2 regions of the Thermopolyspora sp. NPDC052614 genome follow, and region 2 is predicted to be linked to the other one. Evidence: predicted binding sites of a transcription regulator. Region 2 holds the regulator's gene; the other holds the start of a gene.

Region 1 (6,255 bases), on a different contig from region 2:
CCGAGCACCGCCTCGCAGCAGTCCATGAACGCCGTCGCCCACCGCGCGGTGAGGAACCCGGCGTGGTCGGCCCCGAGGATGCCGGACAGCACCTCGCACGCCACGTCGTCGGGCAGCAGCGAGAAGTACTCCGGCGGGGCCCACGGCGTGTGGGAGAAGTGCGCGATGCGCAGGTCGGGGCGCTCGACGCGGAGCATCGCCGGGGCGAGCGCCAGGTGGTAGTCCTGGATGAGCACCCGCGCGCCGTGCGCGGCGTCCTCGGCGAGCGCCACCGCGAACATCGCGTTGTAGTCCTGGTACGACTCCCACTCCCGGCGGAACCGCGTCCCGAAGTGCGGGGAGTTGGGGGTGTCGTAGAGCAGGTGGTGGACGAACCACAGCGTGGAGTTGGCCACGTCGTTGTAGGCGCGGTGGAACGTCGCCGGGGGGATGTCGAGCATGCGCACCGGACCGGTGTCGTGGCCGGCCAGGTCCAGCCTGCCGCCGGGCGCGCCGCGCGCCGCGCTGCGGTCGCCGTCGGACAGCGCCGCGCACACCCACAACATCGAGGTCTCCTTGGCCACCTCCACCAGGCCGGACACCAGCCCGCCGCCGCCGCGGCGCATGGTCAGCACGCCGTCCTCGGACAGGGTGAACGAACACGGCCCCCGGTTGGAGGCGACCAGGACTGCGTGCATCGATCCGCTCCACTCGCTTGGGCCCTCGCCGGCGGCCTTGTCAGCAGGCTAACCAAAAGCGGTCCTCGCCAATAGGATGACCGCGCAGGACGGAATCGCCGATGCGTGGTTCGGCCGAATGGGGGTTTGACGAGGATGGCGCTTGACGAGACGACGGAGGAGCTGGCCCGCGCAGCCGCCCAGGGGGATCATCGTTCGCTCGGAGAGCTGCTGCGGCGCATCGAACCCGATGTGTTGCGGCACTGCGCCCGCCTGCTGCCCTACCAGCAGGACGCCGAGGAGGCCTGCCAGGACACGCTGCTCGCCGTGGCCCGCAACATCGGCAGGTTCGAGGGGCGGGCGAGGTTCAGCACCTGGCTGCACATCGTGACGGCCAACTGCGCCCGCACGACGTACCGCAGCCTCAAGCGGCGCTCCTCGGAGCAGGCCGAGGAGCTGCCCGAGCAGCGCCCCGACCCGCGGCGGGTGAGCGTGATCGCCGGGTCGCGGCTGGACCTGCTGGACGCGATGGAGGCGCTGGAGGCCGACAAGCCCGAGCTGGCCCAGGCCCTGGTGCTGCGCGACATCTGCCAGCTCGACTACGCGGAGGTCGCCGAGCAGCTCGACATCCCGCTCGGCACCGCCAAGTCGCGCATCCATCAGGCGCGCAAGTACGTGCAGTCCGCGCTCGGGGAGGCGTACGGCTGACGCCTCCGGGGCGGCGCGGCGGTCACGCTGGGCAACCGGGGCGGCAACCGGGGCGGCAACCGGGGCAGGGCCTGGAGGGGGCGGGATCGGACGGGCCGGTCTCGCGGAGTGAGACACGCCCTCGGTTCGCCGTTACCCCGTTGTAAAGTCTTTATGGATACCCGTGCGGTTCGGCCCATGCGCTGCCGCGATGTCGGGTTTCCGGGGATCGGGGCCGCCGCCGGTTGTCTGCTCACCGGCTGTAATCACTCGATCGGGCCCCGCCGTGGGTACAACTGAAGATTGCTCATCCAGAGGGGTGGAGGGACCGGCCCGTTGAAGCCCCGGCAACCCTCCCGGTGTAGCTGCGCTCGCGATCCGCGGGGCCGCCCGGGACAGGTGCCAATTCCGGCCCGCGACCAGGGTGGTCGCCGGGTGAAGATGAGGAGAAAGGCCTCGCTTCATGGCGCTTGCAAGCACGGAATCCGTCTCGACGTCCACCTACGACTTCGGCCCCGCCATCGGCCTGTCCTGCCGAGAGTGCGGGGCTTTGTATGATCTCGGCCCTAACTTCGCCTGTATCGAGTGTTTTGGGCCACTTGAGGTGGCATACCCGTGGAACACCGAGCAAGGTCCGGCCGCCGACCAGGTCGGCGAGGCCCTGCGGGCGAGGATCGAGTCCGGCCCGGTGAGCATCTGGCGGTACGCCCCGCTGCTGCCGGTGCCGGCCGACGTCGCGGCCAAGCCCAACCTCGCGCCGGGCTGGACCAAGCTCGTCAAGGCCGACAACCTGGCCAAGGAGCTCGGCCTGCGCAGTTTGCACGTGAAGGACGACTCGGGCAACCCCACGCACTCGTTCAAGGACCGGGTGGTGGCGATCGCGCTTGAGGCGGCCCGCACGTTCGGCTTCCACACGCTGTCGTGCTCCTCGACCGGCAACCTCGCCGGCGCGGTCACCGCGGCGGCCGCCCGCGCCGGGCTCGACGCCTGCGTGTTCATCCCCGCGAACCTGGAGGAGGCCAAGATCGTCATGGCCTCGGTGTACGGCAAGCGGCTGGTGGCGATCGACGGCACCTACGACGATGTGAACCGTTTCTGCTCGGAGCTGATCGGCGACCCGCTGGGCGACAAGTGGGGCTTCGTCAACGTCAACCTGCGGCCCTACTACGGGGAGGGCTCCAAGACGCTGGCGTACGAGATCGCCGAGCAGCTCGGCTGGCGGCTGCCGGACCAGATCGTGATCCCGGTGGCGTCCGGCTCGCAGCTCACCAAGATTGACAAGGGCTTCAAGGAGCTGATCAGGCTGGGGCTGGTGGAGGACCGGCCCTACAAGATCTTCGGGGCGCAGGCCGAGGGCTGCTCGCCGGTGTCGGCGGCGTTCAAGGCCGGGCACGACGTGGTGCGGCCGGTGAAGCCCGACACGATCGCCAAGTCGCTGGCGATCGGCAACCCGGCCGACGGGCCGTACGTGCTGGACATCGCCCGCCGGACCGGCGGGGCGGTGGAGGATGTCACCGACGAGCAGATCGTCGACGCCGTGCGGCTGCTCGCCCGCACCGAGGGCATCTTCGCCGAGACGGCGGGCGGCGTCACCGTCGGCGTGCTGCGCAAGCTGGTGGCGGACGGGAGGATCGACCCCGACGCGGAGACGGTCGTCCTCAACACCGGCGACGGCCTCAAGACGCTCGACGCGGTGTCCGCCGGGGCGCGGCCCACCGCAGTGATCCGCCCGTCTCTCGACGCTTTTCGCGCTGCATTCCCCGACAACTCCTGAAAGGGTCGTTATTATGAGCGTATCAGTACGGATTCCGACGATTCTCCGCACATATACGCAGGGTGTCGCCGAGGTCACCGGAGAGGGGGCGACCCTTCGCGACGTACTGCAGAAGCTGGACGCGGACTATCCGGGCATCGGCGGGCGAATTCTGGACGAAACGGGCAAGATTCGCCGTTTTGTCAACGTCTATGTCGGGGAAGAGGACGTCCGTTTTGCCGATGGACTGGACACCTCCATCCCCGAAGGGGCGCAGATCTCGATAATCCCCGCCGTGGCCGGAGGCTGACTCTCCGCATCGCCCGACGCCCGCGTACGGCCTTGCCGACGCGGGCGTCGTCGCGTCCAGGGCCGGTGACGTGCTGGGCTATCAGTAACGAAGTTTAAGAAACGGGATACAAAATACCTAAATTGTCATTCGCCTCCCGGAAGCGGGCCCAATTGCGTCCCGCTTAGAGCGAACGTCAAGGGTGAGTTTGGCGATTGACTCTGTTGCCCCACGGCATGCCACAGGTATCGTCGAGGACGATCGACGTGCCCGGGAAGTTGGCGACTTCCCGGCTCGGAGGTCAGGGACCTCGCGGTGAATGGGCGAGGTTCCGAAGCCCAGTAAGAGGAGTCGGAAAGTGGCGCAGGGCACCGTCAAGTGGTTCAACGCGGACAAGGGCTACGGCTTCATCGCGGTAGACGGTGGTAAGGATGTATTCGTCCATTACTCCGCAATCCTGATGGACGGGTACCGTTCGCTGGAGCAGGGGCAGCGGGTCGAGTTCGAGATCACGCAGGGCCAGAAGGGTCCGCAGGCCGAGTCGGTCCGGTCTGTCTGACGGCAGCACGACAGACGGCAAGGGCTCGGTCCCGGCTGAAGGCGGACCGAGCCCTTTTGACGTCGCGGACGCGTTGCCGGACACGTCGTCGGACGCGTGGCGGACGCGTGGCGGACACCTTGCGGATCTGGTGCCGGGCAAAGGAGCTTGACCGGGCGTTGTGCCAGTTGGGAGACACGTATCTCCTGGTCAAGGGGCTTGCGCTTGCACTCCCCCGGGTAGAGTGCTAAACAGTTCGTTGGCACTCTCATGTCGAGAGTGACAGCCGAGAGTGACAACAGGATCGAGGCGATGGGGCCTTGCCGAGCCGCGGCGTGTGGTGCCGCGTGGAGGCGGGACCATAGCCGTCGCGGGCGTCGGCTCGATCCGTAGCAAGCCACCCTTTGTCTGGGAGGTCTAGCCGTATGGCAGCCAAGATGATCGCGTTTGACGAGGACGCCCGGCGCGGTCTCGAGCGCGGTATGAACCAGCTCGCCGACGCCGTGAAGGTGACGCTTGGCCCCAAGGGCCGCAACGTCGTGCTGGAGAAGAAGTGGGGCGCCCCCACGATCACCAACGACGGTGTGTCGATCGCCAAGGAGATCGAGCTCGAGGATCCCTGGGAGAAGATCGGCGCCGAGCTGGTGAAGGAGGTCGCCAAGAAGACCGACGACGTCGCGGGCGACGGCACCACCACCGCCACCGTGCTCGCCCAGGCGCTGGTTCGCGAGGGCCTGCGCAACGTGGCCGCCGGCGCGAACCCGATGTCGCTGAAGCGCGGCATCGAGTCCGCCGTCGAGCGCGTGAGCGAGGAGCTCTCCAAGATCGCCAAGGATGTCGAGACCAAGGAGCAGATCGCCTCCACGGCCTCCATCTCCGCCGGCGACGCCCAGATCGGCGAGATGATCGCCGAGGCGATGGACAAGGTCGGCAAGGAAGGCGTCATCACCGTCGAGGAGAGCAACACCTTCGGCCTTGAGCTGGAGCTCACCGAGGGCATGCGCTTCGACAAGGGTCTGATCTCGATGTACTTCGTGACCGACCCCGAGCGCATGGAGGCGGTCCTGGAGGACCCCTACGTCCTCGTGGTGAACGGCAAGGTCTCGGCGAACAAGGACCTGCTGCCGCTGCTCGACAAGGTCGTGCAGGCCGGCAAGCCGCTGCTGATCATCGCCGAGGACGTCGAGGGCGAGGCCCTGGCCACCCTCGTCGTCAACAAGATCCGCGGCCTGTTCAAGTCCGTCGCGGTGAAGGCCCCCGGCTTCGGCGACCGCCGCAAGGCCATGCTCGGTGACATCGCCACCCTCACCGGTGGCCAGGTCATCAGCGAGGAGGTCGGCCTCAAGCTGGAGAACGCCACCCTCGACCTGCTCGGCCGCGCCCGCAAGGTCGTCGTCACCAAGGACGAGACCACGATCGTGGACGGCGCCGGCGACGCCGACGAGATCGCCGGCCGCGTGAACCAGATCCGCGCTGAGATCGAGAAGACCGACTCCGACTACGACCGCGAGAAGCTGCAGGAGCGCCTCGCCAAGCTGGCCGGCGGCGTCGCCGTCATCAAGGCCGGCGCGGCCACCGAGGTCGAGCTCAAGGAGCGCAAGCACCGCATCGAGGACGCCGTCCGCAACGCGAAGGCGGCCGTCGAGGAGGGCATCGTGCCCGGCGGTGGCGTGGCCCTGCTGCAGGCCGGCGCCAAGGCGTTCGACAAGCTTGAGCTCACCGGCGACGAGGCCACCGGCGCCGCCATCGTGCGCAAGGCGCTGGAGGAGCCGCTGAAGCAGATCGCCGTCAACGCCGGCCTTGAGGGCGGCGTCGTGGTGGAGAAGGTCCGCAACCTCACCCCGGGCGAGGGCCTCAACGCCGCCACCGGCGAGTACGTCAACATGTTCGACAACGGCATCATCGACCCGGCCAAGGTCACCCGCTCGGCGCTGCAGAACGCGGCGTCGATCGCGGCCCTGTTCCTGACCACCGAGGCCGTCATCGCCGAGAAGCCGGAGAAGGAGAAGGCCCCCGCCATGCCCGGCGGCGGCGGCGACATGGACTTCTAGTCCACTCTCCCACCCGGGTATCTCACCTGGGGTTTCCTCACCCGATCAGCACCCATCGGGCGACGAGGGGCGGTCCACACCGGGCCGCCCCTCGTCATATCCCCCGCCCCCCTCCTTGAAGGCACAGGGCCTCACAGGGCCTTCACAGGGTCAGGGAGCCGTTGCGGCGCTCCTCGTGCACCGGGCCGCCGTTCTGGCGCAGCCGCAGCTCCTGGGTGCGCTGGTCGACCAGGTCCGCCAGACGCGCACGGGTCTGGGCCTCGGTCGTACGGCGGGCCACG
Region 2 (6,255 bases):
GGGACATCTCGTCCGAGGAGGCTATGGGATCGGCCGCGACAGGACTCCCTGCGCACAAGGGCCATCCCGGCGTCACCACCTCCGAGTTCGTCGCGGTGGTCGTCTCCCCGGAACCGGCCGTGCCGCCCGCACCGGGAACCCCACCGCCGCCGCCCGCGATTCACTCCCCCTCGTCTCTCTCCCCCTCGTCGCCCGCCGATCCGCTCGGCGGCCGCCACCCCGACGCCTCCGCGCCGCCGGCTTCGTCATCGGGCGGCCACTCCACCGTGCACCAGGCTCCGTCGAGCGTCGCTCAGCCGCCCCTGCCACCCCTCATCACGCCCAAGGCCAAACCGCCGTACCGGCTCTCGGTCCGGCGACCCGCACCGGACGTGGACGGGTCCGCGGAACGGCCGCAAGCACGGACGGCGGCAGGCGACGGCGCGCGGGAGACCACTGCGAACGGGCTCGTCCGCCGTGTGCCGCGAACCGATCGCCCCCGCGGCGATGAGCCGGTCGCCACCGGCGTCTCCCCCGACGGGACCTACGACGGGACTCACGAGGGGACTCACGAGGGGACCCACGACGAGACCTTCGAGCACCCCTCGGAACGGGTCCGGTCGATCCTCAACGAATTCAGGGCCGGGATGCGGCAGGCGGAGCAGACGGGCCCGAACCAGGAGCCGCGATGACGTGGCCTCCTGGCGGCGTCGGCGGGCGCCGTCGTCGCATCGCCCCAGAGCGGCGGCGTCGGTTCGCGGGCGGGCCGGGCCGCCTCAACGATCCGATCATGACCGGATCCGGCAAGTGGCAACCGGATAGTGCGGAACGGCTGCCCGAGAGCGGCGCGTGCCGGTACGGTTGCGGAGGGCTGAAGCTCTTCAGGAGCGACACACATCGGGGTTTCCTGCTGATCTCGGCCGTTCCCCTGGAGGCCGTACGGGCACGCCCGCAGCGGCGGTCCGGAGGCGCGGGACGGCCGGGTATGAGACGGCGCTGCCAAGCGAACGGGGTGGGCGAACTGCGATGAATGACGGCTGGGCGGACCTGGGGCTACGGGTGCCCGATCCTCGCATGATCAACTTGCGTCATGCCGCGCCCGCGCGACCGGCCGGCGAGTTGTTCGGGGCCTCGTCTCCCCCGGTGGACGGCGACATCCTGGCGGACGCCCCCGCATCGGGCGGCGAACCCGGGCGCTTGGCTCGCATCGACAACGTGACCGCGGCCCGGTCCGCGGTCGCCGCCCCCGAGGCGTACCCCACCGAGTTCGGCCGCTCCTGGCACGAACGAGGCCCCGCGGGCGACCGGTTCGCGGGACGGATGAGCGGTCACCGCGGAGGCGTCCCACATGACCGGCCGGCGCGGCCCGAGCCGCCCCGATCCGAGGACGACGGGGTCATGGACGGGCCCGGGATGAAGGTCAGCTCCGCCGGGGAGATCGCTCGCCCGTTCATCATGTCGGCGGGGCGTACCCTGCCGCTCGACGAGCGACTGCGCATGGAGACGCTGCTGTCCGCGACCCCGGCCGCGCTGAACGCCCCCTTGGCCTTCGAGCACGCGCACATCGTGGAACTGTGCCGCCACCCGCTGTCCGTCGCCGAGATCGCCGCCGGTCTGCGGCTCCCGGTCGGGGTCGCCCGCGAGCTCATCGCCGACCTCGTGGCCGAGCACCTCCTGGTCATCCACGCGCAGGTCATCCTCGGCGCGCGGCCGCCCCGAGCGTTGCTGGAGCGGATCCGGGCAGGTGTCCGTGCCCTCTGAAGCTCCCGTCGCCGACGCGTACCCCGCCGCCGTGGAGGTCGCCGACGCCGTCTCGGTCAAGATCGTGGTGGCGGGAGGGCGAGGCGCGGGAAAGACGACGTTCCTTGAGGCGATCTCCGACATCGACCCGGTCACGGCCGAGGCGGTCCTCGCCGAGCCGGACGCCGCGCCGGATGCCGCGCCGGGCGGCGAAGTGATCGGCTTCGACGTCGGCCGGGTGGGCGTGGACGACGACGTCGTGCTGTGCCTGTTCTGCACGCCCGACCGGGAGAACCGCGAGTTCTTCCGCGCCGAGCTCGCCGACGGCGCGGCGGGCGCGGTCGTGCTCGTGGATCTGCGTCGCGTCGATCGGTGTTACCCGGCGATCGACCTGCTGGAGGAGCACGGCGTCCCGCTCGCCGTCGCCGTGAACGACTTCGGCGGCGCGGACCGGTTCGGCCTCGACGAGGTGCGGGACGCGCTCGGCGTCGACGCGGGCGTTCCGGTGGTGCGTTGCGACGCCCGCGACCGCGACTCGGTCAAGCAGGTCCTGATCGCCCTGGTGGACGCCGCCTTCAACGACCGTTGAAGGCGTCCCGCAGCCGGGAGAAGAAGCCCTGCTGGCCGGGGGCGAACTTGCCCGGGGGATGCTCCTCGCCGCGCAGCTTGGCCAGTTCCCTGAGCAGCTCCTCCTGGGCGGCGTCGAGCCGCGTGGGCGTCTCCACGTTGACGTGGATGAGCAGGTCGCCCCGGCCGGTCTCGTTGAGGCGCTGGACGCCCCTGCCGTACAGGGGGATGACCTGGCCGGACTGGGTTCCGGGCCGTACGTCGATCTCCTCGGTGCCGTCGAGGGTCTCGACGGCGAGCGACGTGCCGAGGGCGGCGGCGGTCATCGGCAGGTGCACGGTGCAGTGCAGGTCGTCGCCGCGCCGCTCGAAGATCGGGTGCGGGCGCTCGACGATCTCCAGGAACAGGTCGCCGGGCGGGCCGCCGCCGGGGCCGACCTCGCCCTCGCCGGCGAGCTGGATGTGCGTGCCGTCCTCGACGCCCGCCGGGATGCGCACCTTGATCGTACGGCGGGTGCGGACCCGGCCGTCGCCGGAGCACTCCTGGCAGGGGTGCCGGATGACGCTGCCGTAGCCGCCGCACTGGGGGCACGGCCGCGACGTCATGACCTGGCCCAGGAACGAGCGCGTGACCTGGGAGACCTCGCCCCGGCCGTTGCACATGTCGCAGGTGTCGGGGTGGGTGCCGGGGGACGAGCCCGCGCCGTGGCAGACCTCGCACACCACCGCGGTGTCCACCACCAGCTCCTGGGTGGTGCCGAACGCGGTCTCGGTCAGGTCCAGCTCCACCCGGATGGTGTGGTTGCGCCCGCGGCGGGCCCGGGTGCGCGGGCCGCGCGAGGCGGTGGCGGTGCCGAAGAAGGCGTCCATGATGTCGCTGAACGGGAAGCCCGCGCCGAAGCCGCCGGCGCCCGCCGCGCTCGCCGAGGAGAACGGGTCCGCGCCCAGGTCGTACATCTTGCGCTTGTTCGGATCCGACAGGACCTCGTAGGCCTGCGTGATCTCCTTGAAGCGCTCCTGGGTCGTCGGATCCGGGTTGACATCCGGGTGCAGCTCACGCGCCAGACGGCGGTAGGCCTTCTTGACCTCTTCAGGGCTGGCGTCGCGGCGCACCCCGAGGATGCCGTAGTAGTCCTTCGCCACTTACGACCCCGCCAGAATCTGACCCACGTAGCGCGCGACCGCGCGCACGGCACCCATCGTCACCGGATAATCCATTCGCGTCGGGCCCAGCACGCCGAGCCGGGCCAGTTCCTTGTCACCCGAGCCGTACCCGGCGGCCACGAACGAGATGCCGCGCAGCCCGGAGTACGGGTTTTCCGAGCCTATCCGCACCGTGAGGGCGGCGGGGTCGCTCGTCTCGCCGAGCAGCCGCATCAGCACGACCTGCTCCTCCAGCGCCTCCAGCACATCGCGCAGGCCGACGGTGAAATCGGCCGCCGCGAGGTTGGCGGTACCGGCGAAGACGATTTTCTCATCACTGCGGTCCACAAGTGTCTCAAGAAGCACGGAAAGAATGGTCGCCGCGACCGGACGGTCCTCCAGCGGCAGATGCTCGGGCAGATCCGCCACCGTGTCGGGCACCTTGCTCAGGCCGCAGCCGTCCAGGCAGGCGTTGAGCATCGCCCGCAGGTGCGAGATGCGATCCTCGTCCACCAGCTCGGGCACTTCGACGACGCGCTGCTCGACCCGGCCGGTGTTGGTGATCAGGACGAGCATCACCCTGCGCTCGCTCAGCGGCACGATCTCCACGTGCCGGACCGTGGACTTGGCGAGCGAGGGGTACTGCACGACGGCGACCTGCCGGGTGAGCTGGGCCAGCAGCCGGACCGTGCGGCGGACCACGTCGTCGAGATCGACCGCGCCGGCGAGGAAGGTCTCGATCGCCCGGCGTTCGGCCGCCGACAGCGGCTTGATCTGCGACAACCGGTCCACGAACAGGCGGTAGCCCTTGTCGGTGGGCACGCGCCCGGCGCTGGTGTGCGGCTGGTGGATGTAGCCCTGCTCCTCCAGGACCGCCATGTCGTTGCGGATCGTGGCCGGCGAAACGCCCAGGTTGTGCCGCTCCGCCAGGGCCTTCGAGCCCACTGGCTCGTTGGTGGACACGTAATCTTCGACTATGGCGCGCAGGACCGCCAGCTTGCGGTCATCGAGCAACGTGTTCACCTCCTGGCCGCCCTGGTGTCATTCTTCAACACCACGCTTGGCACTCAGTGTTCCCGAGTGCCAAGTGTACGGCCCCCGCCTTCAAGGTGCGATAACTCATCGCCCTCGACCCTGTCCCGGCCCGGCCGCGCCACCGCCCGACCGGTCCGCCCAGCGGCGTCCGTAAAGTCCTGTATGTGCCCGTATATGGCATATGGACATTAGATTGGTATTGTTTAGCAAGCAGGCTTCCAATGCTCCACAAGTGGGAACCGTCACACTCGGAGTATGAGTCAAAGCAACGACCCTCGCCCGCAGGGACAGGGTCCTCAGGGGTACGGCCGCCCCGAATCCTCCTTCGGCCCGCCTCAGGACGCCACCCGGCCCTTGGACCCGCAGCGCCACGGCTCGCCGGGGCAGTCACAGCCGGGCCCGCCCGGCCAGCCGTACGGCCCGCCCGGCACCCCGCCGTACGCTCCTCAGTCCGCCTACGGCGCTCCCCCTCCGCCCGGCGGCTACGGCCCGCCCGGCGGCAAGCCCGAGATCCGGCCCCGCCGCATCTGGATCCTGCTGTCCTGGCTGGCGTTCGTGGCCAGCATCATCGTCCTCGTCTACGGCACCTACAGCGCCGTGGGCACGGTCGCCGAGGACGTGGCGCCCCCGAGCAGCTTCAGAAGCGGCGAGGTGAAGACCTTGACGCTGAACCCGCAGGACAGGCCGGTCCTCTACGTCTCGGCCACCTCCCAGGTGAACGTCCGGTGCGAGGCCGCGAGCGCCACCGGCGCAGAGGTCGCGCTGACCAAGCCGGGCTACACCGCGAGCATCACCGCCGGCGGCAGGATCTGGGAGCACATCTTCGACATCGGCATCACCCAGGCGGGCTCCTACCAGGTGCGGTGCACGGCCCCGGAGGGCGCCGACGTCGCCTTCGGCGTCGGGAAGCCGATCACCAGCGAGCGGGCCGTCAACGCGGCGGGCAGCATTCTGCTCTACATCGGGCTGATATTCGTCACCTTCATCGTGGCCGTCGTGGTCACGGTCATCGTGCTGGTGCGCCGGAGCCGGGCCAAGCGGCGGCTCGCCGGGCCGTGGCAGCCGTACGGACCGGCGGGGCGGTGACGCACCGGTTTGCTAGCGTGCCCTGCCATGTACGAGGACGCGCTCGCCGGACGCCGGCGCCGCAGGACCCGGGACGACGTCCCGGTGGTGCCGGCCGAACTCGACCTGGTCGTGGAGGACGCCGAGGGCGGCTTCTGCGGCGCCGTGGTCGCCTGTGACAAGCAGGGTGTCACGCTGGAGGACCGTTTCGGGCGGCGGCGGGTGTTCCCGCTGGAGCCCGCGGCGTTCCTGCTGGAGGGCGAGCCGGTCACCCTGGTACGGCCCGGCACGCCCGCGGCGGGATCCGCGGCGGCCCGGCGGCGCAGCGCCTCCGGGTCGGTCGCGGTCGAGGGCCTGCGCGCGCGGGTGGCCAAGGAGAGCCGTATCTACGTGGAGGGCGTGCACGACGCCGCCCTCGTGGAGAAGATCTGGGGCCACGATCTGCGGGTGGAAGGGGTCGTCGTCGAGTATCTCGAAGGGGTTGACGACCTGCCCGCGATCGTGGCCGAGTTCGCGCCCGGGCCGGACCGGCGCCTGGGGGTCCTGGTGGACCATCTGGTGCCCGGCAGCAAGGAGAGCCGCATCGCCGCCCAGGTGGGCTCGCCGTATGTGCTGGTGGTGGGGCACCCGTTCGTGGACATCTGGCAGGCGGTGAAGCCGTCGGTGCTCGGCTTCGCGTCCTGGCCGGTGGTGCCGAAGGGGATCCCGTGGAAGGAGGGCGTGATCG

The links. Region 2 encodes HrcA, which represses chaperone genes, less so after heat shock. Its sites were predicted from a motif close to TTGGCACTCTCNNNNNGAGAGTGCCAA; they were not measured.
Region 1: a site for HrcA is predicted at 4,183-4,209, ahead of groL (chaperonin GroEL). Genes of this name have one in related genera too.

The regions. Positions count from the first base shown of each region.
Region 1 covers NZ_JBFATZ010000028.1:17,807-24,061, forward strand. Annotated here, with positions in the region: gene AB0K60_RS35005 (trehalose-6-phosphate synthase) at 1-677, opposite strand, end outside; gene AB0K60_RS35010 (RNA polymerase sigma factor) at 813-1,364, shown strand; SAM riboswitch class I at 1,648-1,791, shown strand; gene thrC (threonine synthase) at 1,807-3,117, shown strand; gene AB0K60_RS35020 (MoaD/ThiS family protein) at 3,131-3,406, shown strand; gene AB0K60_RS35025 (cold-shock protein) at 3,744-3,944, shown strand; gene groL (chaperonin GroEL) at 4,349-5,974, shown strand; gene AB0K60_RS35035 (DUF4407 domain-containing protein) at 6,117-6,255, opposite strand, start outside.
Region 2 covers NZ_JBFATZ010000004.1:440,000-446,254, forward strand. Annotated here, with positions in the region: gene AB0K60_RS11615 (nitrate- and nitrite sensing domain-containing protein) at 1-671, shown strand, start outside; gene AB0K60_RS11620 (DUF742 domain-containing protein) at 1,054-1,740, shown strand; gene AB0K60_RS11625 (ATP-binding protein) at 1,730-2,308, shown strand; gene dnaJ (molecular chaperone DnaJ) at 2,295-3,428, opposite strand; gene hrcA (heat-inducible transcriptional repressor HrcA) at 3,429-4,442, opposite strand; gene AB0K60_RS11640 (hypothetical protein) at 4,719-5,549, shown strand; gene AB0K60_RS11645 (DUF3097 domain-containing protein) at 5,577-6,255, shown strand, end outside.